DNA from 4 places in the Anaerospora sp. genome. Region 1 is predicted to be linked to each of the others. Evidence: riboswitches for the same ligand, from Rfam matches in the RefSeq annotation. Region 1 holds a riboswitch; each other region holds the start of a gene.
The links. A riboswitch is a leader RNA that binds a small molecule or an ion and turns the genes downstream of it on or off. The one in region 1 is predicted to bind cobalamin.
Positions count from the first base shown of each region.

Region 2: another riboswitch for cobalamin. It lies ahead of RTR76_RS02585 (LysR family transcriptional regulator); the one in region 1 lies ahead of RTR76_RS09175 (TonB-dependent receptor).
Region 3: another riboswitch for cobalamin. It lies ahead of RTR76_RS11680 (hypothetical protein); the one in region 1 lies ahead of RTR76_RS09175 (TonB-dependent receptor).
Region 4: another riboswitch for cobalamin. It lies ahead of RTR76_RS04270 (TonB-dependent receptor); the one in region 1 lies ahead of RTR76_RS09175 (TonB-dependent receptor).

Region 1 covers NZ_DALZUO010000008.1:141,190-149,366, reverse strand. Annotated here, with positions in the region: gene RTR76_RS09200 (FAD-binding oxidoreductase) at 1-1,344, opposite strand, end outside; gene RTR76_RS09195 (3-oxoacyl-[acyl-carrier-protein] synthase III C-terminal domain-containing protein) at 1,535-2,578, shown strand; gene RTR76_RS09190 (isoprenylcysteine carboxylmethyltransferase family protein) at 2,572-3,087, shown strand; gene RTR76_RS09185 (molybdopterin-dependent oxidoreductase) at 3,168-4,355, opposite strand; gene RTR76_RS09180 (hypothetical protein) at 4,776-5,036, shown strand; cobalamin riboswitch at 5,169-5,349, shown strand; gene RTR76_RS09175 (TonB-dependent receptor) at 5,471-7,453, shown strand; gene RTR76_RS09170 (hypothetical protein) at 7,637-8,177, shown strand, end outside.
Region 2 covers NZ_DALZUO010000002.1:121,885-130,061, forward strand. Annotated here, with positions in the region: gene RTR76_RS02575 (sirohydrochlorin cobaltochelatase) at 1-790, shown strand, start outside; gene RTR76_RS02580 (TIM barrel protein) at 911-1,918, shown strand; cobalamin riboswitch at 2,067-2,251, shown strand; gene RTR76_RS02585 (LysR family transcriptional regulator) at 2,581-3,465, shown strand; cobalamin riboswitch at 3,699-3,883, shown strand; gene RTR76_RS02590 (MotA/TolQ/ExbB proton channel family protein) at 4,073-4,678, shown strand; gene RTR76_RS02595 (biopolymer transporter ExbD) at 4,678-5,088, shown strand; gene RTR76_RS02600 (energy transducer TonB) at 5,094-5,819, shown strand; tRNA gene RTR76_RS02605 (tRNA-Leu) at 6,135-6,219, shown strand; gene RTR76_RS02610 (amino acid permease) at 6,507-7,901, shown strand; gene RTR76_RS02615 (FAD-dependent oxidoreductase) at 8,123-8,177, shown strand, end outside.
Region 3 covers NZ_DALZUO010000012.1:97,696-105,872, forward strand. Annotated here, with positions in the region: gene RTR76_RS11650 (gluconate:H+ symporter) at 1-632, shown strand, start outside; gene RTR76_RS11655 (3-hydroxyacyl-CoA dehydrogenase NAD-binding domain-containing protein) at 681-1,622, shown strand; gene RTR76_RS11660 (methyl-accepting chemotaxis protein) at 1,801-2,643, shown strand; gene atoD (acetate CoA-transferase subunit alpha) at 2,693-3,340, shown strand; gene RTR76_RS11670 (3-oxoacid CoA-transferase subunit B) at 3,354-4,004, shown strand; gene RTR76_RS11675 (LysR family transcriptional regulator) at 4,198-5,091, opposite strand; cobalamin riboswitch at 5,213-5,398, shown strand; gene RTR76_RS11680 (hypothetical protein) at 5,587-6,927, shown strand; gene RTR76_RS11685 (ABC transporter substrate-binding protein) at 6,967-8,177, shown strand, end outside.
Region 4 covers NZ_DALZUO010000003.1:137,789-145,965, reverse strand. Annotated here, with positions in the region: gene RTR76_RS04290 (PrkA family serine protein kinase) at 1-228, opposite strand, end outside; gene RTR76_RS04285 (double zinc ribbon domain-containing protein) at 381-728, opposite strand; gene RTR76_RS04280 (zinc ribbon domain-containing protein) at 747-989, opposite strand; gene RTR76_RS04275 (hypothetical protein) at 1,317-2,684, opposite strand; gene RTR76_RS04270 (TonB-dependent receptor) at 2,832-5,465, opposite strand; cobalamin riboswitch at 5,574-5,752, opposite strand; cobalamin riboswitch at 6,047-6,227, opposite strand; gene RTR76_RS04265 (hypothetical protein) at 6,231-7,061, opposite strand; gene RTR76_RS04260 (secretin N-terminal domain-containing protein) at 7,072-8,118, opposite strand.

The sequences.
Region 1 (8,177 bases):
AATAGCTCGCATCATCTTCAGCTCGATAGGGCTGGCAAATTGCTCTAGCAGATTTACCCGCTTATAGCCTATTCCGTGTTCACCGGAGAGTTTGCCGCCCATTTCATAGACCATTGTGTACAGCTCTTGCTGCAGAGCCGGTAATATTTCATTCCATTTTTCATCACTTAACTGCTCTTTCAGCAGATTGGCGTGAATATTACCATCGGCAGCGTGGCCTGCACAGTGAATAGATACGCCATATTTTTGTCCCAGCGAATTAATTTGTTCAATAGCGCTGGGGATTTTGTCCATCGGTACAACTAAGTCTTCCATTGAGAAGATGAGGCTAAGGGCTCGGTCTGCCTCTGCAAAAACCTTCCGTGCTTTCCAGATTTTTGCCGGGTCTGCTACCAATACACTCAGAGCACCGTTTTCGGTACACATCTCATCAATAATCACAGCCTGATCATCAAGAAGATCTTCGTTATCGCCTTCGACCTGAATAATAATATAATAGCCATTGTCGCTATGGGGCAGTTTTTCGTTGAGGAATTTCTCACACGATTTAATTGCTGCATTATCCATAAACTCAACAGAAGTAGGAGTAATGCCTGCAGCCATCAGCTTGGGAACAATACCGATAGCAGTGGTTAAATCCGGGAAGATAGCGAGTAAATCAATTACGCCTTTAGGCAGTGGAACAAGCTTTAGGATGGCTTTCGTAACAACACCCAGTGTCCCCTCAGAGCCAATCACCAGCTGGGTAAGGTTATAGCCGGAAGAATCTTTTTTGGTTTTTCCGCCCAAATCTACAATATCACCTTCAGCAGTAACCAGTTCAACTCCGTTAACCTGCTGGCGGGTGGTGCCATATTTGATTGCTTTATTGCCGCCGGCATTAGTAGCAACATTGCCGCCGATGAAAGAACTGTCGCCGCTGCAGGGATCGCCTGCATAGAGGAAGCCTTTTTCCCGTGCTGCCTGCTGTACTGCTTCTGTAGTAGCGCCGGGTTCTACTGTCATGAACATGTTTTCCGTATCGATTTCAAGAATTTTATCCATTCTCTCTAACGAAAGGACGATACCGCCTTTAAAAGGTACTGCACCACTTGCCAGACCAGTGCCGGCTCCACGGGGAACGATGGGAATGTGTTCGCGATTCGCCAGTTTAATAACTTGGGAAATTTCTTGTGCCGAGGCAGGAAGCAAAACGACTTCCGGCATCTTTACATACTTAGGATCGGTCACTTCATCATGGGAATACTTATCCATTTTGTCAGCATCTGTCAGTACGTACTTTTCACCGATGATGGTCTGCAATTCTTTGATAATCACGTCTGTTACCGGGTTGTACTTTGCCAAGCTAATACCCTCCCTATGTAAGTGGTATGGTGGTCTTACCGGATCTATTCTCCTAAATTATATACCTCTAAGTGCTTAGTTGTCTATTTAGTTCGATAATTCACATTCGTTTTTGATGGAATTTTTCTTCCATATTTTTCATATGGTAAGGTAGGTTTATATATCAAATTTATTGTGGCGGTGACAATCCATGACAATTCCTACTATTGCTGCTGTTGGAACTGCTGTGCCGGGAAACCCGGTAGGCCAGGATGACATACGCAATTTTGCGGCAGCCTTATTTCGCGAAGGCCTGCCTCACCTGGAGCGATTAATGCCTGTTTTTGAGAACGCTTCAATTGAGAAGAGGTATTTGGCGCAGCCCCTTGAATGGTATCGAATGCAGCATACTTTTTCTGAAGCCAATACTTTATATGAGCAGATTGCGTTTGATTTGTCTGAAAAGGCTGCGCTTGCTGCACTTAGCAAGGCTGACATTAATCCAGGAGACATTGGCGCGGTGCTGTTCGTTTCTTCGACTGGTATTGCTACCCCGACTTTGGATAGCAAGCTGATCCAAAGGTTAGGCCTGTCTGCTCATACAAAGCGGCTGCCCTTATGGGGGTTAGGCTGCGCAGGTGGGGTAACCGGCCTCGCTAGAGCAGCCGAGTTGGTGACTACCACACAAAAACCGGTATTACTTGTTGCAGTTGAATTATGCAGTCTTACTTTTCAAAGGAATGATTTTTCTAAATCTAATCTTGTTGGTTCCAGTATCTTTGGTGATGGAGCAGCAGCGGTTGTTTTAGTTCCTAAGCAGCAAGGACCGGCAGTGCTAGGCAGCTACAGCACCCTCTTTCCCGATACGGAAGATATTATGGGCTGGGACATGTCTGAGACGGGGCTAAAGGTTCGTTTCTCACGGGATATACCAGCTATTGTCAGGGAGCATTTACCCGATCTGCTCAAACAAGCTTGCACGCAATGGGGGATCGATCAAAGTCAGCTGAGCCATTTTGTTGCACATCCGGGAGGCGCCAAGGTATTAGCTGCCTACAGCGACAGTCTGGGACTGGCGGCTGAGAAATTGTCGGGTGCTTATCAGGTACTGCGTGACTATGGCAACATGTCCAGCGCATCCGTATTGTTTGTGCTAGACAAATTTATGTCTGAAACTTTGCCGACTGGTGAATATGGTGTAATGCTAGCTTTAGGCCCGGGTTTTAGCGCCGAGCAGGTATTATTTCAATGGTAGAAGCGCTGATAGGCAGTGTTGCAGCAATTCTCGTTGTGCAGCGCCTTGTTGAGCTGGCGCTGGCCAGGCGGAACAGGCAGTGGGTTGTTGCATTGGGGGCAAAAGAGTATGGGGCCAGACATTATCCGCTGTTTTTTTTGCTTCATGGAGCCTGGATGGCAGGGTGGATAACAGAAGCACTAGCCGGCGTGCCGGAGCTTAGCGGTTGGTGGCCTGTATGGCTAGTTCTCTTTGGTGTCGCTCAGTCTTTACGGTATTGGTGCATCTATAGCCTGGGATACTATTGGAATACCCGTATTCTGGTTGTACCTGGCGCGACTGCCATACGGAAAGGACCTTACCGGTATCTGCCCCATCCTAATTACGTAGCAGTGGCTCTGGAATTAGCTGCAGTTCCCTTGTTATTCGGCTGTTGGATAACGGCTGCTGTAGCGACTCTTGCGAATGGAGTATTGCTGATAGCAGTGCGTATACCTGAGGAAGAAGCTGCTTTAAAATTACTGCGTTAACGCTTAGTAAATAAGTCCATAATGCCCTCCTTTTGCAATAGAGTGTGCAAAAGGAGGGCATTTCTATTGCTGCAGTGAGACTATTTTTTCAGGCCTCTAACCCACGCATCATTTTCATAACCTCTGCTTTCCCAAAAGCCAATATGCGGTTCACTGATTAATTCAATTGCATTAAGCCACTTGACACCTTTATAGGCGTACATTTGCGGCACAAGCAGCCGGGCTGGGCCGCCGAGGTCGGAGGGAATAGGCTGGCCATCCATTAAAACCGCAATCATAACGTCTGATGACTGTGCTTGATCCAGACTTAAGGCACTAGTATATACGCCGTCGCCAGAATAAAATTTAACATATTTTGCTGCTGCCTGCACTCCAGCGAGGTTCAGTAGCTGGGCAAGCGCGATACCCTCATAGGTAACGTTATATACTGACCAGCCAGTAATGCAATGGAAGTTGCTGACTTGGACCACTCGGGGCAGGTCAAGAAAGCCTTTCCAGGTTGTACTCATTGGGTTATCCACTAAACCGGATAATGTAAATTTCCAAGTATCAGAGTCGGCGCAGGGAATGGGTGTTACGGTGAAGACTTCGAAGTTTCCCTTGTAGCCGCCCCCGACTGGGGGCAGAGATCCCAGAGAGGGAGACGGCTGAGGCACCATCTTGTTACAATCCTTATATTTTTTGTTTGTTTCAGACCAGTCAGTGTTAGTTGACAGGCCAAACAGCCACTTAGTTAGTCCGCCACCGCCAACTAATGCGCCAACCGCGGCGGACCAGCGGATAAAAGACCGCCTACTGGTCTGAAGGCTATGACCGTTTGTGACGGCAGTCTTGTCGGCTGTGCTACAGTGCTGCTGACTGTACAGACTAGTTGCTATATGGTAAAGGCCGGACGATATGCCAAAGACAGCAGCCCACCGATGTAAGGTGAGTGTGCCAACACCGGCAAGGTTATATAGATCGATGGCAAAAAACAATAAAAGGCCTGTAAAAGATAATACGACACTTATTACTAGCCACCCAACCGTAATGCCTTGCAAGCGTATGTTACCGGCGAGGCTTTCGCGCGCGTTAGCTATAGCCCGGACATACACGACTACTGTAAGCATAAAGAACAAGCCTATGACAACATGTAAACTATTTAGGTAAGTTCGCAAGAAGGCAAACTCCTCCCGGAACAATTGGCTGTGTAATACCAGACCTGTGAGTGCCAATAATAATGCGATAACAGCATGATAGGTGTGTAACTTACCTGTTAGGCCATTCATAAAAAAAGCCTCCCGCTGAATATTATCGTGCTAATACCTTCGCCTTACGCTGATCTAATCCTGCTAGGAAAGTAAAGCATTAACTCCTGGTTTTGGCAGTTATAAACAGCTGCATATTTTTGCAGTTGTTGACAATGACTGCAAAAGTATACTACTAGCTGATGAAGCGTATTACTGCTCAACTTATCGACTAAAGCTTGTGCTGCAATGAGACAAGCTTTGGTATGTTCTTGTTTTTCTTCGCAGTAATCTCTAGATTATTTGCATAAAAATTAAGACAAATGACCTAGAATAACCGGACTTTTGTCAAAATGAAATTTGGCAGGTATTGTCGAATATTATCCTATAAGAAAGAATTTACAGCAATTATATTTTAACTTTATGAATCGGACACGATGAGTAAATCAAGGAGGAGAGCATATGGGTATCCGTTTAGCATGCGCAACAAGCGCCCGCGCAATTCCAAAAGTGGAGGCGTTACCGATGCAGGAACCAAGTGCTTGTGTTGTACGAAAGGCAACACCGGTCGAGTGCGTTCAATATGGGATTGATGTGGATAAGGCCCGGTTTATGAAGCCTGCCGAGCTAACGAACGGAGATTTAGTCTATTTGCTGGATAACGGTATTCCGAGTGAAACAATTTTTCGAGTCTATGGAATTTCAATAAAAAGCTGCAGCTAATAGAAATAAAAGCCGCAAGGTCTGAGATGAATCGGACCTTGCGGCTTTTTTTATGGGATATTGGAGCTAGAAGGGACAAATTATTACAGCTGTATTGACAAATGAGTAAGCACAATGGATAATTTACATATAATTGAAAAAGTTGGTATAGGTGCCGTAGGGCTTAATAGGGAAGTCCGGTGTAATGCCGGCGCGGTCCCGCCACTGTAATGGGGAGTAGACCCACTTGATGCCACTGGGATTTTTATCTTGGGAAGGCTTGGGCGAATGATGATCCGGAGCCAGGAGAACTGCCTATATGTCAATCACCGTTTGACCCGCGAGCGATGGGGAGGGGATTAGATGATAGGTGTTATTTTATGCCTATCTTACTCTTCTGAAGTTCGTTCAGAAGAGTTTTTTATTTTGAAAGGCAGGTAGTGGAAGTGAGAAAGATGAACCGAACAACTAATCGGAATGCGTGGCTGTGTGCCATGTTGGTAACAGGTGCAGTGATGTTGCAGGCTCCAGGAACAGCCTTTGCTGCTGAAGAACCGGAAGAGTTTGCGCTTGACCAGGTAGTAGTGACGGCGAACCGGGTGCCCACCGTTATAGCTAAAGCAGCAGCAAATGTGACTGTTGTTACACGGGAGCAATTGGAGAGTAACAACTATACAGGGCTAGGTGATGCCCTCCGTGATGTTAACGGAGTAATCGTCAGTGTTGCCGGCGGTTTTCCAGGAGCGCCGGAAGTAGTAAGACTCAATGGAGATGAACGGGTAACCGTTATGATTGACGGAAGAAAAATCGGCCGTCCTGAAGGAATCGGAAGTGGACGTGCTTCTATAGATCTGAATTCCATTATTTCCATGGATAACATTGAACGTATAGAAATTGTTAAAGGCGGCGCATCGGCATTGTATGGCTCGGATGCGGTTGGCGGCGTTATTAATATTATTACCCGTAAAGGAGCTGAAGCCAAGACAACACTTGACATGTCGGCAGGTTCCTGGGGAGAGCGCAACTATAACTTAAGTACGCAGGGAAGCGAGAACGGTCTTAGCTGGTATTTTACAGCAGATAGAAAAACGCAGGATTATGCAAAATATAATGTTCTTAATCCTGCGTTAACATCCGGCAGCAACAAGGGTGATAGCTATAAATGGCCAAATAGCAAGTTTGAAGGTCAAGGGGTTACTCTGCGGTTAGATAAAACGATTGATGAAAATCGGTCGGTAACATTTAATTTTGAGCATTTTGATGATGAGGGTGGACGACCTAGCGGTGTAAAGAACCCATCCAATTTTGCTTCTAGTCATTTATCTAATAATTGGGCGCTGGCTTATAATTTTAATCAAAAGCAGAATGTACCAGGTTTTTTCCGAGTGTACGGTAATTATAATAATCAAGATTTTTCGGGTACCTATAAAAGCCGGTCGCAAGGTTTTGAATATCAGACTGGTTGGCAGTTGAGTAGTGATAATAAGTTAATTACTGGTATTGATATCACGAAAGGTGAAGTCTTAAATAACGTAAAATGGGATGGCACTATAAATTATCAAGATAAGTCTGTTACTAATAGTGCTATATATTTACAGGATATTTATACGGTAACGGAAAAAATAACTGTAACCCCAGGCGTGAGATATGATCATCACAGTAAATTTGGCGGACAAATATCACCTAAATTTAATGTCAATTATAGCGCTGACAAAAATACCGATGTATATGTTTCGTATAATAGAGTATTTAAGGCACCTAATTTAGATGATTTATACTATAATTCTGTTGATGATTACGGCGCTGACGGGAAATGGATACTTAACGGTGACCCTAATCTAAATCCTGAAAAGGGGCATGTAATTAGTGCAGGGGTCAATAAGAAGTTAAATAATAATACCTCTCTCAGCGCTAATTATTTCATTAGTAAATTAACGGATGCTATCGACTGGAGCGAAACCGTATATGATGCAGCTACGAACACATATAGTTCTTGGGTTCGCAATATTGACAAACAAAAGAAACGAGGATTCGAATTAGATATTCACAATAAACTTTCTGATAAGTACTATACAGACATTGGCTATTCCTATGTGCATGTTGAAAACAACGAAGCAAATGCAGGATATACAATCGATCCTGAAAACGGGCAACCTAATGGATACCGTGTCAAAGTAGGCTTTACTGACGCTCAATGGAACGTGAATATTAACGGACAAAGCGCATCTGGACGGAATACCAGCCACTTTGTTGATAGCAGCTACTGGGTATGGAATTTAGCTACTAATTACAAAGTAAATGACAGCACCAAGGTATATTTCAATATCTATAACTTGGGTGATAAAACATATGAACTGGTTTCGAGCGGAACTACCGATAAGGGCAACTATCCCATGCCCTCACGCCATTTCACAATGGGTGTAAAATATTCATTCTAATCTCATTTACGCAGGCTGCGAAGCACACGCTTCGCAGCTTCTTTTTATTATTTTGTGTCACGGGGACGGTTCTTTTGACACACTGCCAGGCCTATGCTAAAATGAAAGCAGGGTGGAGTTGTACGCTGATCTCATGCTGCGATTACACTTTTTGTGAGACGAGGATTAAATAAGGAGGAAATCATGAAGCTATTTAACTTGCGCATTTTGCTGGTATTAAGTTTTCTAGTGGCATTCGGATCAGTAGGAGCTGTTTGGGCAGAGCCTGCTAGTGAAACACCTGCAGTCAATTTGACAACAGAACAATGGACAGGGCATAGTTTCACATTTCTTGCTTTACCTGCTGACAGGCAAGCTGCGGGATACGAGATTTTTCCTGTAGATAAAGCCAATAAAGGCTTCACAGGAGATCGCTCTGTACGTATTCCGTATGCACAGCATGCCGGAAAAAAAGTAACCGTTACCGAAGTAATCCCTTATCCTGCAGGACCTAATCTGCAAGAATATATGGTTTATATGAAAGTTGATGAAACCGGTGAAAAGCTGGTTGGCCGTACGATGCGGGGGCAGTTGGAAGGTCTGGTACTAACAGCTGACTTAACAAATGCAAGACAGCAATTTTTAGGTAAGACAATATACCCTAAGTTTAGAGAACTGGCAGGCTTGTATACACCAGGTTCAGAAGAAATTCCTAAATCGGTTACTACTTCTATTGGTGGAGCAG
Region 2 (8,177 bases), on a different contig from region 1:
TGAAGAAACAGTGAAAAAAAGCATTGAAAGTACGGAGAACAAAATCCGTACTGCTTTTCCAGGCTATGATGTGTTCCGGGCTTTTACGTCCCGCATGGTAATCCGCAGGTTGTCAGAGCGTGGTATTCAAGTTGATACGGAAAAACAGGCGATTGAACGCTTACAGGCTGAGGGCTATCAAGAGGTTTATGTACAGCCGCTCCATATTGTAGCTGGCGAAGAATATGACAAGGTTAAGAAAATTGTTGTTGAGTATGCTCATGCCAAAGACAAGGCATTTGAGCGCATTGTAATTGGACGGCCCTTGCTTTTCTATATGGGCCAGGAAGAGAAGCCTGATGACTATCTTATTGTTATTGATGCGGTGAAAAATCAGCTTGCAAAGCTGGAAAAAGATCAGGCAATTGTTTTCATGGGACATGGTGGAGTTCATCCTGCCAATGCTGCTTATGCTGTCTTACAAATGAAGCTGGAGCAAGCCGGTTTGGAACATGCTTATGTTTATACGGTCGAAGGATTTCCTTCATTAGATAATGTGCTTGAAAAACTGCAAAAGCAGCAAGTGCGCAAAGTGGCACTCCTGCCGTTCATGTTAGTTGCAGGTGATCATGCCCAAAATGATATGGCGGGAGATGAGCCTGATTCAGCTAAATCTCAATTGTTGGCAGCTGGCTTTGAAGTAGAAGCTTATTTATATGGCTTAGGCGAGAATGCAGCGATTCAGGATATTTATGTACAGCACCTTAGAGATGCTATGCAGCAGCCTGGACACAAATGCCATAAGAAGTAACGATAAGTAACCCTGTCTGTCATGCGCGGAGAGGGTTATTTTAATTGTTTGAAGGCGCTGCCTGTATATAACGAGATAAAACTTACAACTGCCCATTGTCGGGCTGAACGGAGTCAGAATATGACAGAGCAAGCTTTGGAACTGCTGGAGGTGAGTGACAAGATGCTGGAACTCGTAAATTTATCGAATTTTTCGTCTGATATGGAAATGATTCATAACAGTCCGGCTTGTCTGGAAGCATTTTTAAACCACCACCATCTTGATGGTTTGGAAATGATGTTTTGTGCTCCATGGGACCGGCATGTTCACAGACGGGAATGGATACAGGGAGTGCATCTCCGCTTTTGGCCGAACTGGCTGGATTTTTGGAGGGGAGACCGAAAAGCCTTATTGCGCGAATTTCCTAATGAAGCAGCAATTGCTGCCTATTACGGCGGACAGACGCGGGAAGCCTGGCTTGCTATATACAGGGAGAATATTCGGTTGGCTGTTCAGTCAGGCGCCAAGTACCTGGTCTATCATGTCAGTCATGCCCGTTTGTCTGAGTTGTATAACTGGAAGTTCAATGCTTCTGATCGCGAAGTAATTGAAGCGACAATTGAAGTGGTTAATGAACTTGCCAGTGAAATACCGGAGAATGTAACCTTGTTATTTGAGAACCTGTGGTGGCCCGGACTCACGCTGACTGACAGCAAGCAGGTACCATTTTTGCTTGAAGGCGTAAGGCATGCTAATGTTGGCATTATGTTGGATACAGGTCACTTAATGAATACAAACTCACGATTGCGAACGCAGGAAGAGGGCGTTGCATATATTTTGCATATTTTATCGCAATTAGGCGATAACAAGCGATATGTTAAAGGCATTCATCTCCATCATTCCTTATCAGGAGAATACATTGACAATACAAGAAACGAAGAAGCCTCATCCGATTTGACGATTGAACAAATTATGAGCCATGTTATGAAAATTGATCAGCACTTACCCTTTAGCACGTCTGAAGCTCGGCGTATTGTGGACTATGTACAGCCTGAATACCTGGTGCACGAATTCCTAAATACTTCCTTAAACGGCTGGGTAAATAATCTTTTGTGCCAGCAGCAGGCTCTAAAGTCCGGTATAGACTAAAGCTACTGTTTTATTACTTCCGTTCCTGCTTTATCCAGGGAGCGTAGAAATAATAGTACTGGGGTACAAATATAAGTAAATTACATAAGAATGGTTGACAATATAAGGCAGGAGATGCTATCCTAAGCTTGATCCTTCTACTAGGATGTAATTTCATAATGAGGTAGGTGCCCTTCGGGGCTTAATAGGGAAGACCGGTTAAAGACCGGCGCGGTCCCGCCACTGTAATGGGGAGCAAACTCAATAGTATGCCACTGGGACTTAACGTCCTGGGAAGGTTTGGGCGCGCCATGATCCAGAGCCAGGAGAACTGCCTATCTGACGATCACCGTTTGACCCACGAGCGATGGGAAGGGGATTATTCGAGCATTAATCTTTTCCGGTGTATTTTGCGCCGGGGGCTTATTCAGGTTGATCTCTCTTATAATACTTACCCTTCCTGTAGAACTCAGGGAGGGTTATTTTAGTGTCGGACTTTTCTGGATTTTTTAACTAGAGGAAGGGTTGGACATAGTTGCAGGTTTACAACTGAATACAGCCGATCGCTGTTGACCCGCGAGCGATGGGAAGGGGATTATTTGAGCAATCAAGTTGGTCTCTCTTATAATGAAAACCCTTCCCGTAAAACTCAAGGGATTGTTTAAATGAGGAGAGGACTCACTATGGAACTCAGACATTTGAAGTATTTTCAAGTCGTAAGCCAGTTAAACAGTTTAACGAAAGCTGCCGAGGTATTGCACTTAACCCAACCGTCGCTTACGGTTGCCATGCAGAAGCTGGAAGAAGAGTTAAAAGTACCCTTATTTGACCGGAGCCAAAGGAGTTTAAGCCTCACATTAGAAGGCAATTTATTTTTACAGCATGTGAATGATATTTTGCGACGTGTTAATGATTCCGTTTCAGAAATGCAGGATTACCGTACTATGCAGACGGGATCAATTAAAGTGGGAATTCCACCGATGATTGGTGTATTTTTGTTCCCCCACATTTTCAGTAAATTCCGAAGTTTGTATCCGAATTTTGAATTGACAATTGTCGAGCAGGGAACGCTTTCCATTTTGCGGCTGCTTGAGCAGGGCAAGCTGGATATTGGTTTTGGCGTTCTTTTTGATAATCAGTTAACAGCAATGGAAACAATGCCTGTTGTTCAACGTCAAATTGTCGTATGTCTGCCTCATGAACATCGGTTGAGTGCTTTGTCGCAAATACCGATTGCAGCGCTGCAGGATGAACCGTTTATTTTGCTGCAGGAAGATACCTATAACCGGCAGATTATTATGGAAGAATGTAAAAAGCATTTGTTTGCACCAAAAGTTATTTTTTCAACAAGGCAAGTACAAACCATTATTAATTTAGTGGAACAGGGGATTGGACTTTCCTTTTTGCTTGATGTAGTTGCCCAAAAACAGACCAATATTAGCAGCCGCCCTTTGGAACATCCCCTTAATATTCAAACAGGACTTGTTTGGCGTAAAGACAAATATCTATCGAATGCATTAAAAGCATTTATCGATTTTATTAAAGATTCATTTCCGGTAGAAAACTAGTGTCTTGTCAAAGTTGTGAATTAGAATTAGACAGTGTAGATTTTTTTGCAATGCAAGGCGGAGGAGTCCGCGCATATCGAGAATATGTAAGGCGACGACAACGCAGCAGTGCGAAAAAATCTACGCTGGCTAAACTAAGATTTAACTTTGTCAAGACACTAATTGCTTTGGTAGAAATCGTCAGATTTAAAAGAGATTTGACAAATATCAATAAATAGTGCTATTATCAATACAATTTCATGAGCGAAATAGGTGCCCTGCGGGGCTTAATAGGGAAGACCGGTGTAAAGCCGGCGCGGTCCCGCCACTGTAACGGGGAGCAAACCCAAGAGATACCACTGAGGCGAAAAGTCTTGGGAAGGTTTGGGTAAGTGATGATCCTAAAGCCAGGAGAACTGCCTGTTTAACAATCACCGTCATACCCACGAGCGATGGGAAGGGGATTACTAGAGCGATTTTCCTTCTTGGCTTTCCGGCCAGTTCTATCTGAAGATTTCTCTAATAACTAGACCTTCCTGGGCTGATCAGGAAGGTTTTTATGTTTTTGCCGGATGTTTCGCTTATATCCGTCATTTCCATTTTGCACAGTACGAGAGGAGAATGAAAGATGAGTTTTTTTGAGTTATTTAATAAGGGTGGTCTGGTTATGTATCCGCTACTCCTGTGTTCGCTGTTTGTGGTTGCTATAGCAGTTGAACGTTTTCGTTATTATCGCAGTGCTGATACGGAGCTGGAAAAGCTGCTGGCAGCTCTCAAACCCAAACTGAAGGCCGCGGACTGGCCGGGGGCAGCTGCGGTTTGCACGCAGACCCAAGGGGCTGTTTCGCAAGTTTTGCTTGCCGGTCTGACAAGGATAAAATATACCAGCAAGCTGGAAAGTACGTTAGAAAATGCGGCTCAGCTTGAGGCTGCTAATTTGCGGAGAAACCTTGGTTATCTGGATACGATTGTTACTTTGTCGCCATTGCTCGGATTATTAGGGACTGTTGTTGGCATGATTCAGTCCTTCAGCGTGTTTAATGTGAAATCAGGACAGCCAATGGCCATTACCGGCGGTGTGGGGGAAGCGCTTGTTGCGACAGCGGCAGGCTTGTGTGTAGCTGTTCTGGCTCTGCTTGTACATAGTTATTACAGTCATCGGCTTGATGCCGTCGTAACCGATATGGAGCAAGCCTGCTCTGTTTTTCTAGACAGTGTGGCAGGTGATGAGTAATGAAGCTGCGCAGTTCACGACTGGAGCGGTCGCCTAAGCTGATGATTATTCCCATGATTGATATTATTTTTTTCCTGCTGGTGTTCTTTATGATGAGCACGCTGTATATGGTAGAACAAAAGTCAATTCCCGTCAATTTGCCGCAAGCTGCTGTTGCGCAGACAGACTTGGAGAAACCGATTGCGGTGACAATAACGGAGACTGGCAAAGTACTTGTTGATCAGGAAGAACTCCCTGTAGAGGTGCTGGCAAAACGGATGCAAATCGAAGTTGCACGAAAATCGGATCTAGCGGTTGTTCTCCGGGCAGACCGGCATACGGAGCATGGCCGGGTTGTGGCTGTACTTGATGAGTTAAAACAGGCAGGTATTCGCAGAATTGCTATTGCCACAGAAGCTAAGGCAAGGTGAGCAGTATGAGCAAACGTAATGAATGGCTGCGGGCATTGGCGTTTTCTATTGTTATACATATAGGGCTGATCATTTGTATTGGCTGGTTTGCGGCACATATCTTTACGATTCCGGTGGCCGAGCCTGTTGTGGTGGAGCTGGATCTAATTGCAGATCCCGGAATGCAGGAAAGCTCTGCGCCAGGCAGTCCGGCACTGGCGGCTAGTCAGACGGTGCCACAGCAGGAAATGGTTATGAAGACGACTGTACCAGTAAAACAGCAGGTAATTGCAGAGATCGCAGAAGCTGAATCGGTCATAACGGAGACTGAGGCAGCTGCTCAAGCGTTTTCGAGCTCAGCTAATAGGTTCTCGTCGCAGGGAACTGGAAGCGGAGGTGAGTTTGCAGGAAGCGGTTCTGGATCAGGCTCAGGAGCAGGTTCGGGCGGCGGCACCGGCAGCGCGACAAAAGGTCTCATTTCGCCTCCCCGGATTTTGCAGAAAGTAGAGCCCCGTTACCCGGAAAGTGTCAGGCGCGATGGAGTAGAAGGAAGTGTAACCGTTAAAATGGAAATCATGGAGAATGGCAAGCCCAGCAATGTTTGGGTTGTAGGTTCTTCAGGGAGAAACGAATTAGATGAGGCTGCAGTAAAAGCGGTTGAGCGGTGGCGATTTGTGCCTGCCCGCGATTCCGCCAATGGGCAGCCGGTAGTGTGTATTACTACGGTAGAAGTTAAATTTCGTCTGAATTAAGCATATTTAAGTGCAGGCTTTTCCGTTTAGCTCATATCCCTGGAAGTTGCTGATTGCAGGCAGCTACTCAGCTGCCAAGCAATGGCCAGCGGTGAAAATGAGCGCATCGGTTAGGTGATGGGGCAGAAAAATATTGAGGAAAACCTGTAACTGAAAAAAATAATGAAAAAAAGTCAGCATGCACAGAAAAAAACGCTTGACGAAGGGATATTGTTTATGGTAATATTCTTATGTCAGGTGCGTGAGATCACATCAAGTGATCGCCTCCAGGAAAGGAAAATTCTCTGGAAGCTCGCAATTGCTGACTTCATACATGCGGGAGTGGCGGAACTGGCAGACGCACTAGACTTAGGATCTAGCGCTTTACGGCGTGCAGGTTCAATTCCTGTCTCCCGCACCATAGGATATAGGGGGCTTCAGAGTTTTCTCTGGAGCCTTTTTCCTTTTTATAATCGCTGATTGCAGATAGAAGAAGTATTCTGAATTCAGACGCTGGGGAAGAAGCGGGGGACGATCGTGGAATAGACTTCGTATTTAATGTAATAAAATTCCGTTTCCTGGAAAAGTAAAAAAGGAGTGAATCCTATGAGCAGCAATTTAAAAACTGAAAAAAACCAAATCAGCAGCAATCCCCATGTAATAGACACAGAAACGGGTGAGTTAAAGCGAAGCCTGCAAGCACGCCACATGAATATGATTGCAATCGGCGGTGCTATTGGTACGGGCTTGTTTGTCGCCAGCGGTGCCTCTGTTAGTACGGCAGGGCCAGGCGGAGCTTTATTCGCGTATGGTGTAATTGGCATTATGGTTTATTTTTTGATGACCAGCCTGGGAGAAATGGCTACCTATTTGCCTGTCTCCGGGGCATTTGGCACCTATGCCAACCGGTTTGTTGATCCTGCGCTAGGCTTTGCCGTAGGCTGGAATTACTGGCTGAACTGGGCTTCCTGTCTGGCAGTGGAGTTAGTTGCCGGAGCTATTATTATGAAATTCTGGTTTCCGGATATTCCTGCCATGGTGTGGAGTGGATTGTTTTTAGTCATGCTGTTTATATTGAACTTATTATCTACCCGCGCATACGGTGAAAGTGAATTCTGGTTTGCCGGGATTAAAGTAATCACAGTTGTCGTTTTTTTATTTGTTGGTGTTGCCGTGCTTCTCGGCTTTGGCAACACTTCATCACCCGGCTTTGCCAATTGGCATACCGGAGAAGCTCCTTTTGTGGGCGGATTTGGTGCGATATTAAGTATCTTTATGATCGCAGGATTCTCTTTTCAAGGGACGGAACTGGTGGGAATTGCTGCTGGTGAGAGTGAAGAACCGGAAAAAAATGTGCCTAAGGCTATTAATACTGTATTCTGGCGCATTTTGCTGTTTTACATTGGAGCTTTATTAATTATTGGTTTTTTACTGCCCTATACGGATGAAAATTTGTTGAAGAACGATGTAGAGAACATCGCTGTCAGTCCTTTTACATTAGTGTTTTCCCGTGCAGGCTTAGGAACGGCTGCATCTATTATGAATGCAGTTATTCTTTCTTCGGTGCTTTCAGCCGGGAGCTCATCTTTGTATGCATCCTCGCGAATGCTGTATGCTTTGGCCAAGGAAGGCAAAGCGCCACAGCTTTTTGGCAAAGTGAATAAGCGGGGAGTACCGGCTAACGCTCTTTATGCAACAACTGTTTTCGGATTACTTGCTTTTCTAACCTCGCTTGTCGGTGACGGTACCGCTTACACCTGGCTGTTAAATATAACTGGTGTAATTGGTTTTATCGCCTGGCTGGGAATCGCCATTAGTCATTACAGATTCCGGCGGGCCTTCATTAAACAAGGGAGGGACTTAAGCGAATTGAAGTATAAGGCTAAATGGTTTCCCTTCGGACCGTTGTTTGCCTTTGCCCTTTGTTCTATCGTCATAATTGGGCAAAATTACAATGCCTTTTTAGGCGGGACTATTGACTGGTATGGTGTAGCCGTATCGTATATTGGTATTCCCGTGTTTTTAGCAGCTTACTTAGGCTATAAATATGTGAAAAAGACAAAACTGATCCCTTTGGAGAAAGTGGATTTGAGCCGCTCTTAAATAACTGGATAGCCGGCTCATACGAAAGCCAATCACTCCCAACTTTAGGTAAATTAAAGTTGGAGTGATTGGCTTTTCTTATTACATAGCAACCACCGGCTTTGTTTTCATTGAATAGCAAATATGTTTGTGGCATAATGAAATTACAGATTTTTCACGCTATGACGTGAAATGGTAAAGTTCTGCTAGAAATCTTATTTATTTTTGGAGGGGTGAACATTTTGGCAGATGAAAAATTTCAGGTTATTGTCATTGGTGCCGGACTTGCAGGCAGCG
Region 3 (8,177 bases), on a different contig from region 1:
CCCTTGTTCCTGTAATTATTATTATAGCTTCACTGGTAATCGAGGCAGCTTTTCCTAAAGATTCCCTTATTGTTACGGTATTTAAGTTTATTGGTACTACCGACATGGCCCTGCTAATAGCGTTATTAGTTTCCATGTATTCGTTTGGTTTTGCCCAAGGCAAAAACATCAAGGAGCTGATGTTATCCGCCGAACAGTCCATAAAGTCCATTGCGATGATTATCCTCGTCATCGGCGGAGGTGGTGCGTTTAAACAGGTTATTATTGATAGTGGAGTAGGTCAATATGTAGCTTCTTTAATGGTGGGAATGCCACTATCTCCTTATATTGTAGCCTGGGTGATTACAGCAGTTATACGAGTTGCGATAGGCTCGTCCACTGTAACTTTATTTACAGCAGCAGGCCTTCTATTGCCATTACTTTCTCAACCAGGTGTAAATCCTGAGCTGATGGTGATAGCGCTGGCTTGCGGCTCAGTATTTTTTGATCCACCTACGGATGCCGCTTTTTGGATGGTTAAAGAGTACTTTAACTTTACTTTACCTCAAATGTTTGTTATATGGGGTGGGTTAACGTCTCTCATTGCAATTATGGGACTAATTGGAGTCATAACTCTGAGCTTTTTCATATGACCATCAATAGAAGAGTATAAGCAGCAGTAAACATGAGGAGGAATATGCATGAAAAAAATTGGAATTATCGGATCAGGAACGATGGGACACGGTATAGCTACAGCGTTTTCTATATATGGCTATGATGTGAACATTTATGATACGAATGCAGAAGTTCTTACAAAAGCTAAAGAGCTTATTAAACAAGAATTAGAACTATTCGTTAGCGAAGACTACCTTCCAAATTTGGAAATTGAAGCTTGCCTTGCTAATATTAAATTTTCGACTAACCTGCAAAGTACTGTGGCTGATCGTGATTATGTAATTGAAGCAGCTCCGGAAGTAATGGAGCTCAAGCAAAATTTATTTAAACAACTGGATGAACTGTGTCCTCCAACAACTATTTTTGCCAGTAATACCTCAAGTCTTCCTTTACAGGAAATGATGAAACTAGTTAGTGAAAACCGCAAACAGCGGATGATGATTAATCACATGTATAATCCAGCCCATCTTATGCCGATCGTAGAACTCTCTTTCTTTGGTAATATGCCTGAAGAGATATACCAAAAAGTCGATCAGCTTTATCGATCGATCAATAAACAACCAGTAAAAGTACTAAAAGATGTACCAGGGTTAGTTGCCAACAGAATTCAGCAAGGGCTTGCCAGAGAGGTATTTTCCCTTATTGAAATGGGAGTAGCAGAACCTGCGGAAATAGACAAGGCATTAAAGTTTGGTCCGGCTTTTCGCTATGCTACTACGGGACATTTAGAAGTTACTGACTTTGGCGGTTTAGATATTTGGTGCGTCGTAGGCGATAACTTGTTAAAAGTAATGGACAATTCACAAAGTGCCAATCAACTGCTTAGAAAGAAAGTAGATGAAGGCAAATTGGGAGTAAAAAGCGGGGAAGGATTTTATGAGTATTCTCCTGAGGAAGTACCAGAAGTCCGGAAAAAGTTTATGAAGAAGTTAATTCATCAATTAAAAGCATCTGAGTATTATATCTAAAATAAGACTTAGATACGAGCACAGGTCTGACTGTTAGTAAGAGTAGATAAGTGCAATCTAAGGTAAGGCTAAGGGTGCTTTGAAAGTATTGCAGCCATAGTCTTGCCTAATTTTTCTTATGACTAAGCATAAACTTAAACAATTTGAGACAGAAAACTGTCGAATTGAGGAATTTATTGTGGAGCTAAAGGTTAACTCTATTTTAGATTGCTTTATGCAGGCATTACCGTTATTTAATAGTTTGTTAAATAAAGAAATTGGCGTATCTTTAACCGATTTGGAGAAGTTCTTACTTTATAAACCGGCAAAGAATTTTGATATGAGAGTTTCACCGGGAGATCCTATAAAACCCGGCTCGGCAGTTGAGCAAGCTATTCGAGAGAGGCGCAGAGTTATAAGAAGAGGCGATAAGACCCTTTATGGAATGCCATATATTGCTGTGTGCTCTCCAATATTTGATGAGTTAGGGAATGTATTAGGATGTGCTGTAGTGACTGAACCAGTAGATATGCAGGATGCTATGAAGGAGATGGCTGGGATATTAAACCAGGGCATTAGTTCCATAGCTGGCACTTCAGAAAAAATATCCGCCCAGACACAAGAAATAGCTTCACTCATTACTAACTTAACTCAGGCTGCCCTGAAATCAGAGGAACGAGTGAGAGAAACAGACAAAATTATAGGACTTATTAAGAATATCTCAAGTCAAACAAATCTATTGGGGCTTAATGCCGCAATCGAGGCTGCGCGAGTTGGCGAAGCAGGGCGTGGTTTCAGTGTAGTAGCAGAGGAAATACGTAAGTTAGCTACTGAAAGCGCTACATCTGTAAAGAATGTTGATTTTATTGTTAAAGCAATTCAACAAGATAGTACTCAATCATACAGGCATTTTGTGCAAGTCAATGAAGCAATTAATCAAATTGCGTCATCAATTGTTGAAGTGACTAGCGCAATTCAGCAAGTCGGTTCTCTTGCTCATCAACTTGATGAGCTCGCTGATGAGCTAACCCAAAATACGTAATCGATCAAAGCGTTAAAGCTTTTCGATTTTATAATAGGTGGAGGATAGCATGTCTAAAATTACTACAATAGAACAAGCAATGCAGAAAATAGAAGATGGTATGACACTTATGATTGGGGGATTCCTTGCTGTAGGCACACCAGAGGTATTTGTGGACGCACTAGTAGCTCAAGGAACAAAGCAGCTTACTGTTATTGCGAATGATACGGCTTTTCCTGATAAAGGCATAGGGAAACTTGTGGTCGATGGCCTACTAAAGAAGGTAATTGTTTCTCATATTGGGACAAATCCGGAAACTGGAAGAAAAATGAACACGGGTGAACTTGAGGTTGAACTTCTACCACAGGGAACACTTGCTGAGCGTGTTCGTGCTGGTGGTGCCGGATTAGGCGGCATATTAACGCCGACTGGGATCGGAACAATAGTTGCCGAAGGAAAAGAAGTGATAACCGTTGACGGAAAAGATTTTCTGCTAGAAAAACCGTTAAGAGCTGATGTCGCTCTTATAAAGGCGTATAAGGCTGATACTGCAGGAAATTTAATATTTGAGCGCTCGGCCCGCAATTTTAACCCACTGATGGCTATGGCAGCCAGGGTCGTTATCGTCGAAGCAGAGAACATCGTAGAAGCTGGTCAAATTGATCCGGATCAGGTAATGACACCAGGTATTTTCATTGACTGGATTGTCCAGGGATAGGGGGGATTAAGAGATGGATGCAAAAACGATAATTGCTAAACGGGTTTCGCAAGAGTTTCAGGATGGTAATGTTGTAAATCTCGGTATTGGTATCCCAACATTAGCCGCAGACTTCCTGCCAGAAGGAGTAAGGGTTATCCTACAGTCTGAAAACGGCTTCGTTGGCTTAGCTCCACTAACTGGCCCACCTAATCCCAATTTGGTCAACGCAGGAGCTAAGCCTGTTTCAATCATTCCCGGTGGTGCTGTATTTGATAGTGCAATGTCTTTCGCTATTATTCGAGGGGGACATGTTGATATTACCGTGCTTGGCGCATTAGAAGTTGATCAGACAGGAAATCTTGCGAATTGGATGGTTCCGGGCAAACTTGTACCAGGAATGGGGGGAGCGATGGATTTAGTATCAGGCGCTAAGAAAGTGATTGTTGCCATGGAACATACTTCAAAAGATGGGGTTTCAAAGATCTTAAAAAAGTGCACTCTTCCATTGACTGGGAAAGGTGTGGTTGACTTGATTATTACAAATCTTTGTGTATTTGAGGTGGTTGAGGCTGGACTTGTTCTTAGGGAATTAGCACCCGAAGTATCAGTGGATGATGTGCGAGAAAAAACGGAAGCGAATTTTTCAGTTGCAGTTCCCTTGCTTACGATGAAACTTGCGTAATGATTAACGATTGAACAGAGTGTTTGCGAATGCAAAGGAAAAACATGCAATGAAGCATACGCAATTTAAAAAGGCGCCTTACGCTTTGCGAAAGTGCCTTTTTGCCGACGATCTGAACAGGAAGCTATTAGCTTGCTGTTCTTTTTATATTAGAGATTTTTTCTTTACAAAGCTGAATATTTGAGTATATCAGCTAAATAGGTACTGCTGCCAAACCATGCTTACTCATCATGTCAAGCCAGTCCCGAACCGGTTGACGGGAAAGCCGCTTGGGATGAACAACTGCATACGTCTGCCAGCGGGGCGGCAAGGGTGAACCGGTGAGGGGAATTTCAATTACGGAGTTTCTGTTCAAGGCTTTTTGAACAGTAGAACGGGTCAGAATAGCTGAACCGGCTCCGTCTTCAACAAGGGAAACAATAAAAGACGGATTACCGATGTTAGCGTGAAACCAACGTGTTCCTGGCAATAATTGGGCAATCCAATCACTGAAAGCTCCTCCCCAGTTATGAAACAGAAAATCAATCTTTGCCAGGTCCTTAACCGGCATTTCCACCTGATTTGCAAGCGGATCACCGGGAGGACATATTAAAACAAAATCTTCTTCATTACATAGGAATGTTGTAAACCGGCGAATTCTTGGCAACTGATAAACGATTGCAATATCGATAATGCCGTCTACCAAAGACTGCAAAATATCCGTTGAATGGCCGGCAACTGCTTTTACCGAGATGCGGGGAAAGCAGCGCAAATATTCACGGTAAACCGGGAGTAAGAGATTTGGCATTGCTGAATATACATTTCCTATAACTAAGCGGTCATCAAATAGGGCTGCTGAATTTAAAAGGGCTTTGCCATTTTCGAAGTCTTCCAAGATATGCTGGGCATAAGGAAGAAACATAAGGCCACTTTGCGTCAATACCACACGCTGATTATCTCTGATAAACAATTTTTGCCCTAATGTCTTTTCCAGCTCGGCGATACGGGCACTAACTGTTGATTGGACAATATTTTGTATTTCTGCCGTTTTTGAAAAGCTCTTCGTTTGGGTTAAAATTTGCATTGTTTTTAAAACTTCTATATCCACTAAGGCTCTCCTTATCTAGTGTATTAAAAATTTCGATAGCAATTATTAATATGTTTCGTTTTACAAATAAAAACTCCTTTCTTTATAATAAAGATAGTTACCGTTATTGAAAAACATTATCAACTACATAGATTGAACAGGTGTTGCTATATGCGACTTAATAGAAAAACCGGTTAAAGGCCGGTGCGGTCCCGCCACTGTAATGGGGAGCAGACTCAAGATAATACCACTGGGATATACATCCTGGGAAGGTTTGGGTAAGCAATGAGCCAGAGCCAGGAGAACTGCCTGTATGACGTCACCATTTGACCTGCGAGCGACAGGGAGGGGATTAAAACGGCAGCTGCAATGGCTAAAACCGTATGAGCCCTTTCCTTTTTTATCTATTAAGAAGGACAGGGCTGTTTTATTTATCGGCGAGAGCTCTATAATCAGAGCAGTACATACCTGCTTTGCATTCATAGATGATTATTCGAAAGACGAGGGGAGCAAGACATGAGAAAACGACTAAGAAAACAAGTAATCACGGCGCTTACTTTAACGCTGATGACGGGTATGGGGGTGGCTGCAGCAGAGGAAAACCCGTATGCTGACGTGTCTCAAAATCACTGGGCTTATGCTGAAATTGATGCATTGGTCCAGGATAAGCTGATTGCTGGCTATGATGCGGCTGCCTATGACAAAGATAAAGTTGCTACCCGCTATGAAATGGCCCGGTTTTTAGCCAATGCACTGAGTAAATATGATCAGGCTGACAAACAGCAAAAGGCAAAGATTGACCGGCTGGCACATGAATTTGCCGTAGAGCTGAATACGCTTGGCGTGCGGACAGTGCAAACAGAACAACAGCTCCCTAAAGAAGCGGTGCAGCCGGCAAAACAAACGAAAGCAAAGAAAACGTCAGTTACGATTGACGGCGAGACTTTAATTGAAGCCTCAGATGTGGACAGTAAAAAACAAGAAGGCAGCAATGCCTTTAATTGGCGGCAGCGGCTGCACCTCAACGCCGATTTCAATGACCGGGTGAGCTATAAATCACGTATTCAGGCCAGCGGCAAATTTGGCAGCGGCAGCTCAGAAAACGGGAATACATCCAATGAAATGCGCTTTACCCGCAGCTATATCCAAGTGAAAGATTTCTTTGGCATTGATCAGTTTCAGGCCGGCCGGATGGCGCTGGCTGTTGGCCGTTATTTTCCCCTGGCCTTGCAGGGCGATGCTGACGGTGTTGCGCTGAAACATCAGTTCGGCAAAACCAGGCTGGACGGCTATTGGGTCAATCCGGAAAAAAATACTGATTTAAAAGGGATAAATCTGAATTTTGCACCCACAAAATCCTTTGAATATAATGTAGGCTATATTTCTGCTGATGGCAGCCTTAAAACGGATGCTCCAGCAGTGGCAGCAAACTATGTGGATACCGGCCTTTCATGGGAAATACAAAAAGGGGTTACCGGCGTACTTAATTACACAAAATCCGATGCCTCCGGCTCACCCGATGCATGGGCGGCCCAAGTCTCGTATAACTGGGTAAGCGGCAAGCGGCAAGCAGGATTTTATTCCTATGAGGGACTTGTCAACATCCTCGTACCCCATGATCAGGCTATTGCTCTTACCTACCGGGATATTGATAAAGATGCCTTGCCTGGCAATTACGGCAACTTTACTGGGGTTGGTGAAGCCAAGACAAACGGCCATAAAGGGTTGATGCTTGGGTATCAGAATATGGTAATGGATGGTATCCGTATGTCGCTGCAGTATCAAAATCTGGAGGATAAGTTAACCGGTAAGCATGACCACCGTTATTACGGAGCTTTTGATATGTATTTTAATTAATGCTTCGCTGATACGGCAAAAGAGGAAGGGGATTAAGAAGTGAGTAGCAAGAGTTATAAGAAATTATTTGCAATAGCAATAGTGATTACTATGCTGGGCAGCATACTTCTGGCTGCGGGCTGCGGCGGCAGTAAAAATGAGAAGACACAGGCAACGGCAAAAGACGAGATTGTTGTTGCTATCGGCGGTGAAAAGGCCTCGGGCTTTGATCCCGTTACCGGCTGGGGGGCCCAGGGGGGAACTTTGTTTCAAAGCAAGTTATTGGATGTCAGCCCGGACAATAAAATCGTCAAGGATCTGGCAACCGATTATAAAGTAAGCAGCGATGGCCTGACCTGGACCTTCACTATCCGGGAAGGCGTAAAATTTCATGACGGCAAATCGCTGACGGCTAAGGATGTGGCCTTTACTTTTAATAAAACAAAGGAAGCGGCCAGTTTCGTTGATTTAACCGAGATGGATAAAGCGGAAGCAGTGAATGATAAGACTGTTGTTTTCCATATGAAGAAGCCAATGTCGATTTTTCCATATCAGGTGGCAACACTGGGGATTGTTCCGGAACATTTATATGGTGACGGTAAAGCTTATGCCCAGCAGCCAATTGGCTCCGGTCCGTATAAATTCGTCCAGTGGGACAGAGGCCAGCAGCTGATTGTAGAACGCAATGATGATTATTATGGCGGTAAAGCACCGTTTAAACGGATTGTCTTCTTGTTCCTGAACAATGATGCCGCATACGCGGCGGCACAGGCCGGCAAGGTGGATGTGGTAAAAACAACGGAAGCACTGGCCGTCAAAGCCATACCGGGTTATAACATTGTTGACTGCAAAACCTTTGACTTCCGCTCCGTCTCGCTGCCTGTTCAAACTCCGGGAGAAAAAAGCGGGGAAGGCTATGAGATCGGCAATGCGGTTACCAGCGATAGTATAATCAGAAAAGCTCTGGCTCTGGGTGTAAACAGAAAACAAATGATTGACAATGTATTGAACGGTTATGGACAGCCTGTCTTTACCATTTCCGATTATCTGCCATGGGAGAATAAAGCGATCCAATGGAAAGACGGCGATATTGCCGGTGCAAAAGCACTGCTGGAGCAAAATGGCTGGATGGATGCGGATGGTGACGGAGTTCGTGAAAAGAATGGCTTAAAAGCAGAGTTTCATCTTGTTTATGAAGCCGGTGATTCCACGCGTGAATCGATTGCAATGGCTTTCAGTGAACAGGCGAAAGCGCTTGGCATCAATGTTAT
Region 4 (8,177 bases), on a different contig from region 1:
AATAGTATCGTTGCCGTAAATGCGCTTCAGGCGGGCCTGCTCCTCTGTTTTGATTACTTCCACCCCGGCCCTGGTCAATAACTCATACATCCGTTGATGGGACAGCATGGCAAGTTTGGGATTATCCTTCACGATCTCCAGATAGTCCAGCAATGTCCCTGAAAAATGAGGCTGCTTGCGCTCTTGCCGGTCCTGTTTTATTAACTTCTCAAAGTCAATATTAGCCATAATCATCCTCCCTTTTCTAGTGGGTAAAGGCACAGTACCAGACTGTATGAAAATATATGCCTCGCAGCTTCAAACAATAACCTCCCTCGCAAGCAGCAAAAAGGCTGTACAATCCATAATATCGATGGATTGTACAGCCTTTTTGCTGCTCATTACTGGTTATATCGAAAAACAAAAAATGCCGAGAGACAAAAGACGGTCAAACAGGCACCGGCTATCAGCCACTTGCGCTGCCTGTCCTGGTTATAATAGGCCTTCTGCGCTCTTTTCCCGCATTGGTAGCAGAAATTATCTTTGCTAAATACACCTGTACCACAAGAATTGCAATAAACCTGCTTCTGCATAGTCAGCTTAGGCTGCTTTTTTACCGGAGCGCTCTCCTGCTCCTCTGAAACAGTTGCCGCCGCCTGCTTTGCAATCAGATAGGCAACATCCTTGCCGCAAAAAGCACAAAAGCTGCCATCAGCATTGAGTTGCTGCCCACACTTAGGACAATACATACTACCCCTCCTGCCTTTTTACTTTGCATTTACCAGAATCATCGTTCCTGTAAATACCGCGATCATGACCACAAATACGCCCACACCTACCATAATTTTGGCTTTTGGTGATGCAAGCACGCCTGTGGCCGGATCAGTTGTCTCATCGGCAGTAACTTCAGGGGCATTTGCACCGGATGATTCGGGCAGCTCTTTCCCGCAGTTCTGGCAGAACTTTGCATCCAGGGGGATTTTCACACCGCAAAAAATACAATAGCGCATAACCTTACAGTACCTCCTTGTACTTACAAAGCTATTTCCCGTTCATAGTACCTCGTCAGATCTAATCCAGTGAATACTGACGGTCTGTTTTGTGCAACCCTTCGTTGTCGTCAGTCAGCATACGTCCGGTATGCCTCCCTCCTCCGCCTTGTTTTGCAGAAAATAGCCTCGCCATTCTTCTACCGTTTTAGACCTGACAAGGCACTAGGTAAAATTCACCAATTCTATGAATCTACTTTATTCGCCAAATTCTGCAATTTCCCTTTTCTGCCTGCAGCACAAAAAAAGGCCTGGACGAGGTTGCGTCCAGGCCTTTTGAGAGTAAGCTTATTTATCGAAGCTCAGGATTCTTTGGCCGTTTACAATTTTCAGGCCAGTTTTGGCTTGTTCAGCAGCTTTGCGCGCTTGCTGTGCCAGGATGGAGTGAGCTGCGAAGGATTTAGCCACGCCGGAATTGCTCCTGGCAGCGAAAGCTGTAGTTTGATCCGGAGCAAGAATAATTGCCGAGTTCAGGTTGCCGCCGCTGTAGCCCAATTGGGTAGGAGTGAAGGTTTTAGCAGCTGTATCGGAGGTGCTGGTAGGCAAGCCGGGGTAGATGTCGATCTGGTTGCCTTTGACAAACCAGAAGCGGTTGCTGTCAGCATAGATGCCCCAGAGATAGCCGGCTGAGTTTACGTCACTAACCTTGGTCCAAAGCGAAGGCGAAGCAAGATTAGCCACGGTGGTGCGGTATACGCCGCCGACCATATTGGCAAATGATGCATCATAATTGCCGAGGAATACATAGGCATTATTGGCATCAACGATAGTAATATCGCGGAAATCGCCAGTCATGGAAGAGGTCTTGGTAACAGTAGTTTTAGTGAAGCTGGTCAAATCTATGATATCCATACGGGTGTCGGCATTGGCACTGCCGGCATTCTGCGTGCCGCCCAGGCCGCAGACGTAGAGTTTGTTGTTGTAATGGTCAAGGGTGAAGGCGTTTTTGCCGACGGTTATATAATTAACATAGTTCAAAGCACCGCTAATGCTGTTAATACTGAATTTCACGACAACGCTGTCAGAGTACACCGAATAGCTGCCGCTCGGATTGACAGTAAACAGTGCATACAAATTATTGCCGACAACAGTTAAGCCTTCACCGTGAACTGAGGCACCGGCTGGTACGACTGATGTGGGAATGCTCGTCCAGGCTGTCGGGAACTGATAGCTGGTTGTTTGGGCATAACTGCTGTTCATATTAACTACCGCGATTTTGGCTAAATCATAGCCGGTAGCATATAAGTAATTACCCTTGGTGGCTACCGCATGCAGGTTGCGTACAGCATCCCAGGTCGGCGTTGCCAGAGACGTCCATGTGGAAGCAACCGGGTCAAGGATTTTATTTGCTATCAGGTTTGCAGGATTGGCTACATTATACTGACGCAATACCAGGCGGCTTTCAGTGCCCTGGAAGAAGTTGAACAGCGCCGGATCACTGTTTAAACCTGTGACTTTAGTGCTGGACGTAAAGGTAGTAGGTGCAGCGGTTCGGTCGCCGTTGATGACACCGGCCAGGCCTTGCGAATAACCGGCATCAACAACCGTGTAACCGAATAAATTATCCGTAGCAGCCAGCGCTGCCGAGCTGCCAAGCACACTCAAAGTCAAGGCTGCTACAACAACCCTTTTGAGAAAACCGAATTTCATTTTCATGATTCATTCCCTCTCTCTTTTAAAATTTTGCTTGCCTGAAAAATTCTGGGATACCAGTATGATTTCTGCCATCACGCCCTTCCTGCCAGACTGTTCTTGCCTGCCTGAAGTATGGGGCATCACCTCCTTTGCTGCTGCCGACTGCCTCTAATACTTATACTGCATGGTCACATAATAAGTACGCCCCTGAGTCGGATGATCGGTATTTAACGGATAGGTAATTGATGACGGCCAATCGGGGGGAAGGGGATTTCCATCGTTGTCTAAGCCTGTTTTCACCAGCCGCAGTTCCGGGCCTTTGTTAAACAGATCGTTTACGCCCACCGCCACTTGCAGATCGTTAGTAAATTTGTGTTTTACGCCTAACCCGACTGTAGTCAGGGGTTTCTGCTTCCACTCAAAGCTTTCACTTACAAACATTTTATCCATATACTTGAGTTCGGTAAAAACAGACGTCTTTTGATCAGGACGGTAGGTCAGGCGCATAGAGCCTTCCCATTCGGGGAGATATGTCGCTGGCATATCATAATAGGTCTCCCCCGTCCCTGTCGGATTATTGTATTTTCGTTGCGCATTAAGATGCGTATACGTTGTGGCCAGGTTCATATCCCACTTGTCCCAACTAAGCTTGGTCTGCAGCTCAGCCCCGTTTACCCGCCCTCTGGCAGCATTGCTGTAAGACCAATAATCATAACCGAAACGGTACAGTTGCAGCAGGTTTTCTGATTTCCGCCCGAAATAGGTCAATTGGATATTGCCATCAGCTCCTAGGATACGATCATCCCAGATGGCGCTCACATCCCACTGTGTACCTTCTTCCGGCAATGGGAAAGCAGAGATTAATCCAGCCTTGAAATCCTTATCATATATCGGCCTGGGCATAATACCGGCGCCGTCACCGGCAATTTCATAGAGGTTAAGCAGACGATAATAGGACCCAACTGTAGAGCGTAAGGTAAGTTTATCGCTGACTTTTTTCTTCAAAGCCGCTTGCCAGGTAACTTTGCTGTCTTGCTGCTCATCTTCCTGATTGAACCATATATGGTTGTTATGCTCAGTTATCAGCCGCGTACTGCGGCCTAACACTGTTGAAGAATTATAACGCACGCTTGGCGTAAACCAAAGGTCCTCCGCTTTATTTAAGGTAATGGTATCCTGCAATTGAATATTGAATAATGTCTGTTCAAAATAGTTGCGAAAACGCCGGCGCCAGTCAATTTCACCATCTACGAAATTGGTTATACCCGAGCCGTCAATGTCCATTTTTTCCTTAGACAAGTTAGCCATGAATTCTAATAGATGGCCGTTGCCGGCCTCATAGCTGCCGTCAATGGCGCCGCCGACTCTGCGGGAATCGTAACTGCTCCAAATACGGAGCGGATGCTTGAAATAGTAGTCATTCTCATGTTTTACAGGATCATATCTCTCGTTGCGGTAATCCTTATTCTGATCCAGATAGTTCACCGACCAGCCCCATTCCATTTTACCAACCGTATCCCGGCGGCCTACTAACAGTTCCTTGGCAGTAAGTTCCTGCCGCCGCGGGCCTAAAGAACTAGAATCATCCAGATCTACATAGGTATTGCTGTTTCCGTACCCCCCATTCCCTGCCCACAACCCCTCGGGCAGATGCCTGTCGATTTTTTTCCAGGTAGCTTTTGCTACCCAATGATCATCCTGCCACTTAATAATGGCATCGGTATTTTTATAATCATTATTGCGACGGTAACGATCCTCATCTGTTACTCCAGGATTTCCCGTCATTTTTTCGTCCCACCACTTTTTTTGAAATTCAGGATCATAGCCAAACCACTCAGGTGAAGACAACACAAATTCCATATCTTCAGCACTATATCCAGCAGCTATCCCCGCACTCTTTAACCCGCTATAAAATGCGCTTCCCGGTGTTGTTGCTTGCTGAACCTCTTCTAACGATGTGAAAGAGTCCCAAGTGAAAGGTATACCTAAATTAATATTTAACGAACTCACTTGAAGGTTATAGTATTGAAGTTTGGTGACCGGAAGTTTCTCATACTCTTGCATTATGTCATTATACCGAGAAGGCACTTGAAAGTTCTTATACCGGAAATCGCCATCGCTCTGATCTCGGTTGATACCAACCATCAAGCTACCTTTCCCCAGCGGTGAATCGACCTGCAAACTGCCGGTGTAGCCGCCCCAGGAGCTTTGTCCCACTGATGCAGATACATTGGACTGAGTTGGCCGTTTCGTGACGATGTTAATGACACCACCGATATATGTACCACCGAAGCGGGCTGGGATATAGCCGCGATATACTTCAATTCGCTCTACGTTTTTCACCGGAATCGTTGAAATATCGGCAGCTGCGTCACCACCCAGGTTAAACAACACTCCGTCGACAAATACGCCAACCTGAGCTGCCGTACTACCCCGGACGCTGACGGTGGTATACTGTCCCTTGCCGTTCACTTCACGGACATGCACACCAGGCACATCTTTCAATAGCTCAGGCAGCGTCTTCTGCTCACCTTTATAATCATCAGGTCGGATAATCGTCACCGTACCCGGTGACAGCTTGGACTCCCAGTCCGGGCGCTTGGCCTCTACCGTGATGGACTCCAGCGAGTATTCCTGCTCCGCTTTGCCGTCTGCATTCACAGTTTCCTTCGTTTCCTGTGAATGCTCGCCGCCAGCTTCTGCAGCATATACGCTGCTGCCAAAATCAGGTGTCCAGGTCAGTGCCAAGGCACAGGCAATACTTATTACCAGGGCTTTTCTCTTCAATCTGTGTTGCTTCACTTCAAAATCTCTCCTCTTTCGTCTTAACCAACTTACTTAACTACAGCCTCTGTTTCCCTCCTCATCCCTTCAAATATTCGAATCCTCTGCCTGTCACTCGCAGGTCAAACGAAGATTGTCCGTACAGGCAGTTGTCCTGGCTCTGATTCATTGCTTACTCCAAACCTTCCCAGGCTTTAAGCCCAGTGGCATAATATGAAGCTGCTCCTCATTACAGTGGCGAGACCGCACCGGTCTTTCACCGGCTTCCCTTTTAAGCCTCTAGTACCTCGTCAGATCTAATCCAGTGAATCCTAATGGTCTGTTTTCCGCCATCATCCTACCGTTTTAGACCTGACAAGGTACTATGGGCGCCTGTACCGTAGCTGTTTCCGCGCTATGTCAAATTGAATTGGTTAAATAAAAAATGGATTTCTCAGCTAGTCAAACCTCCCGCTAGAAGGAAGCCTGACTATCTGAGAAATCCATTTTCCTTAGTCAGTCTCAATAATGACATTGAGACAGTCTATAAAACAGAGTGCCCACATAATCCCCTCCCCATCGCTCGCAGGTTACGTACTGTACTAGAGTTAGTACCGTACTACGGTGATTGTTGTATAGGCAGTTCTCCTGGCTCTGATTCATTGCTGCTCCAAACCTTCCCAGGACGAATCCCAGTGGCATATCTTGGAGCTGCTCCTCATTACAGTGGCGGGACCGCACCGGCCTTTCACCGGACTTCCCTATTAAGCCCATATGGGCACCTATACCAGCAATATGCAGTTGTTATTCTATGGCATTAACCTGATAAGGATTATTAAGATAATTACAGGTTGTAACGTGTCTTCCCCTGAAGCACTGGATCATTTCACCGGGGTTAGCCAGCCAGTTAAATTCCCGGTAATTCCAGCCCCAGGGTGCCGCAACTTTGACTGCGTTGTAGCTGTCGAAGTAGCCCCAGCGGGCAAATATCCGTCCCTGACCGATGTCCTGTCGCTGTTCCCATAGCTGTTCTAACGGGATTAAGCGGTATCCGGTGTGCACCTTCAATTGATTACCTGCTCCTAGCGCATAAATGCTGCTTGTCTGTAAAAGTGTTCTATTTTTCACACAGGCATTTATCTCATGGGTTTCTCCTTTTACCTGTAGGAGAGGATGTCCGTTTTCCACCCGAAGTTTATTTCCATCCCAGTTTTGCCACCGGTGATTACTGTATGTCACCAGCATATCCAACTGATCAGCGCCATCGCCGTTTTTTTTGATGGCTGCCAGTATGCCGGTCATGTCATGCTCGTGACCGCCGCCGCCGGCATATCTCGGATAGTACTGGTAATAGCCGATGAGATAATGGGTTTCACATTCCACTACCGAATAATACATCGCTTTTTCCAAGGGATAAAAACGCAAGTTGTACCAGTTGTTGTTCAGCCGCCAGTCCAGGTCAAAATTAACGGTGGTAAACACATTCTGTGGTGCAGCCATCCCATCACTTTGGTCTGCCAGGTAGAGGACGGGAGCCCACTGTGCAGCAAGCTGCTCTGCAGGCGCTGCAGCAACTGCTGGTACCTTCAAAAACATTACAAATAAGACGGTAATCAGGCAAGCCCATTTCTTCATCCTCTCCTCCTCAAAGCTCAGTGTCCATTATTTTCGGAGTCAGCATAATAACCAGCTCAGTTTCTGTCGTTTGTTTGGTTGTTGAGCGGAAGAATCCCCTAACGATAGGGAGATCGCCCAGTAATGGGACTTTAAAGGTATCGCTGGTTTCCTGCCGCTGGATAAGTCCGCCTAGCACGATGGTTGAGCCGCTTTTAACCCTGAGTGTTGCATTAGCCTGACGGGTACGGATATTCGGATTGTTATTTTTCGTAGTATCTGTCTTATTGCTAACTTCCGGCTGTATAAGAGTAGTAATAAAACCATCCTTATTTACCGTGGGAGTCACTTCCAGCTTGATGCCGACCTCTACATAGATAACAGAAATAATCGGCGTACTCCCGGAGGTAGGCTGTGAGGTCTCCACTGCCAGTTTATCTCCGATGAGAATTTTTGCCGTTACTCCGTCCAGGGTGGCAATTCGCGGACTTGCCAGCAATCTTCCCTTTTTGTGTTCAATTAAGCGATTAATGATTCCCTGGATATTGGCGCCATATTTACCGTGTCCGATACGAAATGCCGAATTATCATACAGCGGGGCTGAAGGCAAATACGTTACGGAATCCCAGTCAATTCCCAGTTTCGTTAAATCATCCCGGTTAATTTCGATAATCTGTACTTCAAACATTACTTGCTTCGGCGGTGTATCAATTTTAGTAAGCAAGTATTTGACCTGATCATATACGTCCGGGCTGCCCATAATGACCAGAACATTTCTTACCGGATCAGCTTTGATATTCTCCTCCGGCACTAGCGCACTCAAGAGGGGCCTGGCTTGATCTACCTTCAAATAGTTAAGCTGCACCACTAACGGATACAGTCCTGACATTTCTGCTTCATTATCAGGTGAAGTCTCTACTACTGGAGCCGTTACAGCCGGTCGTACTTGCTCGGTAACGCCAGCAGGGGGCTCAGCACTTGCCGGAGCAGCCTGTGCAAAACAAGGCTGCAAGACCAACGGCAAAAGCAACAAAAGATAAAAAACGCCATGTTTGCGGCAATAAGCCACTGTATTCACCGACTTTCACTAAATATCGTTTTGATTGCATACGTAAAGCCGGAACCGTAAATTAACAA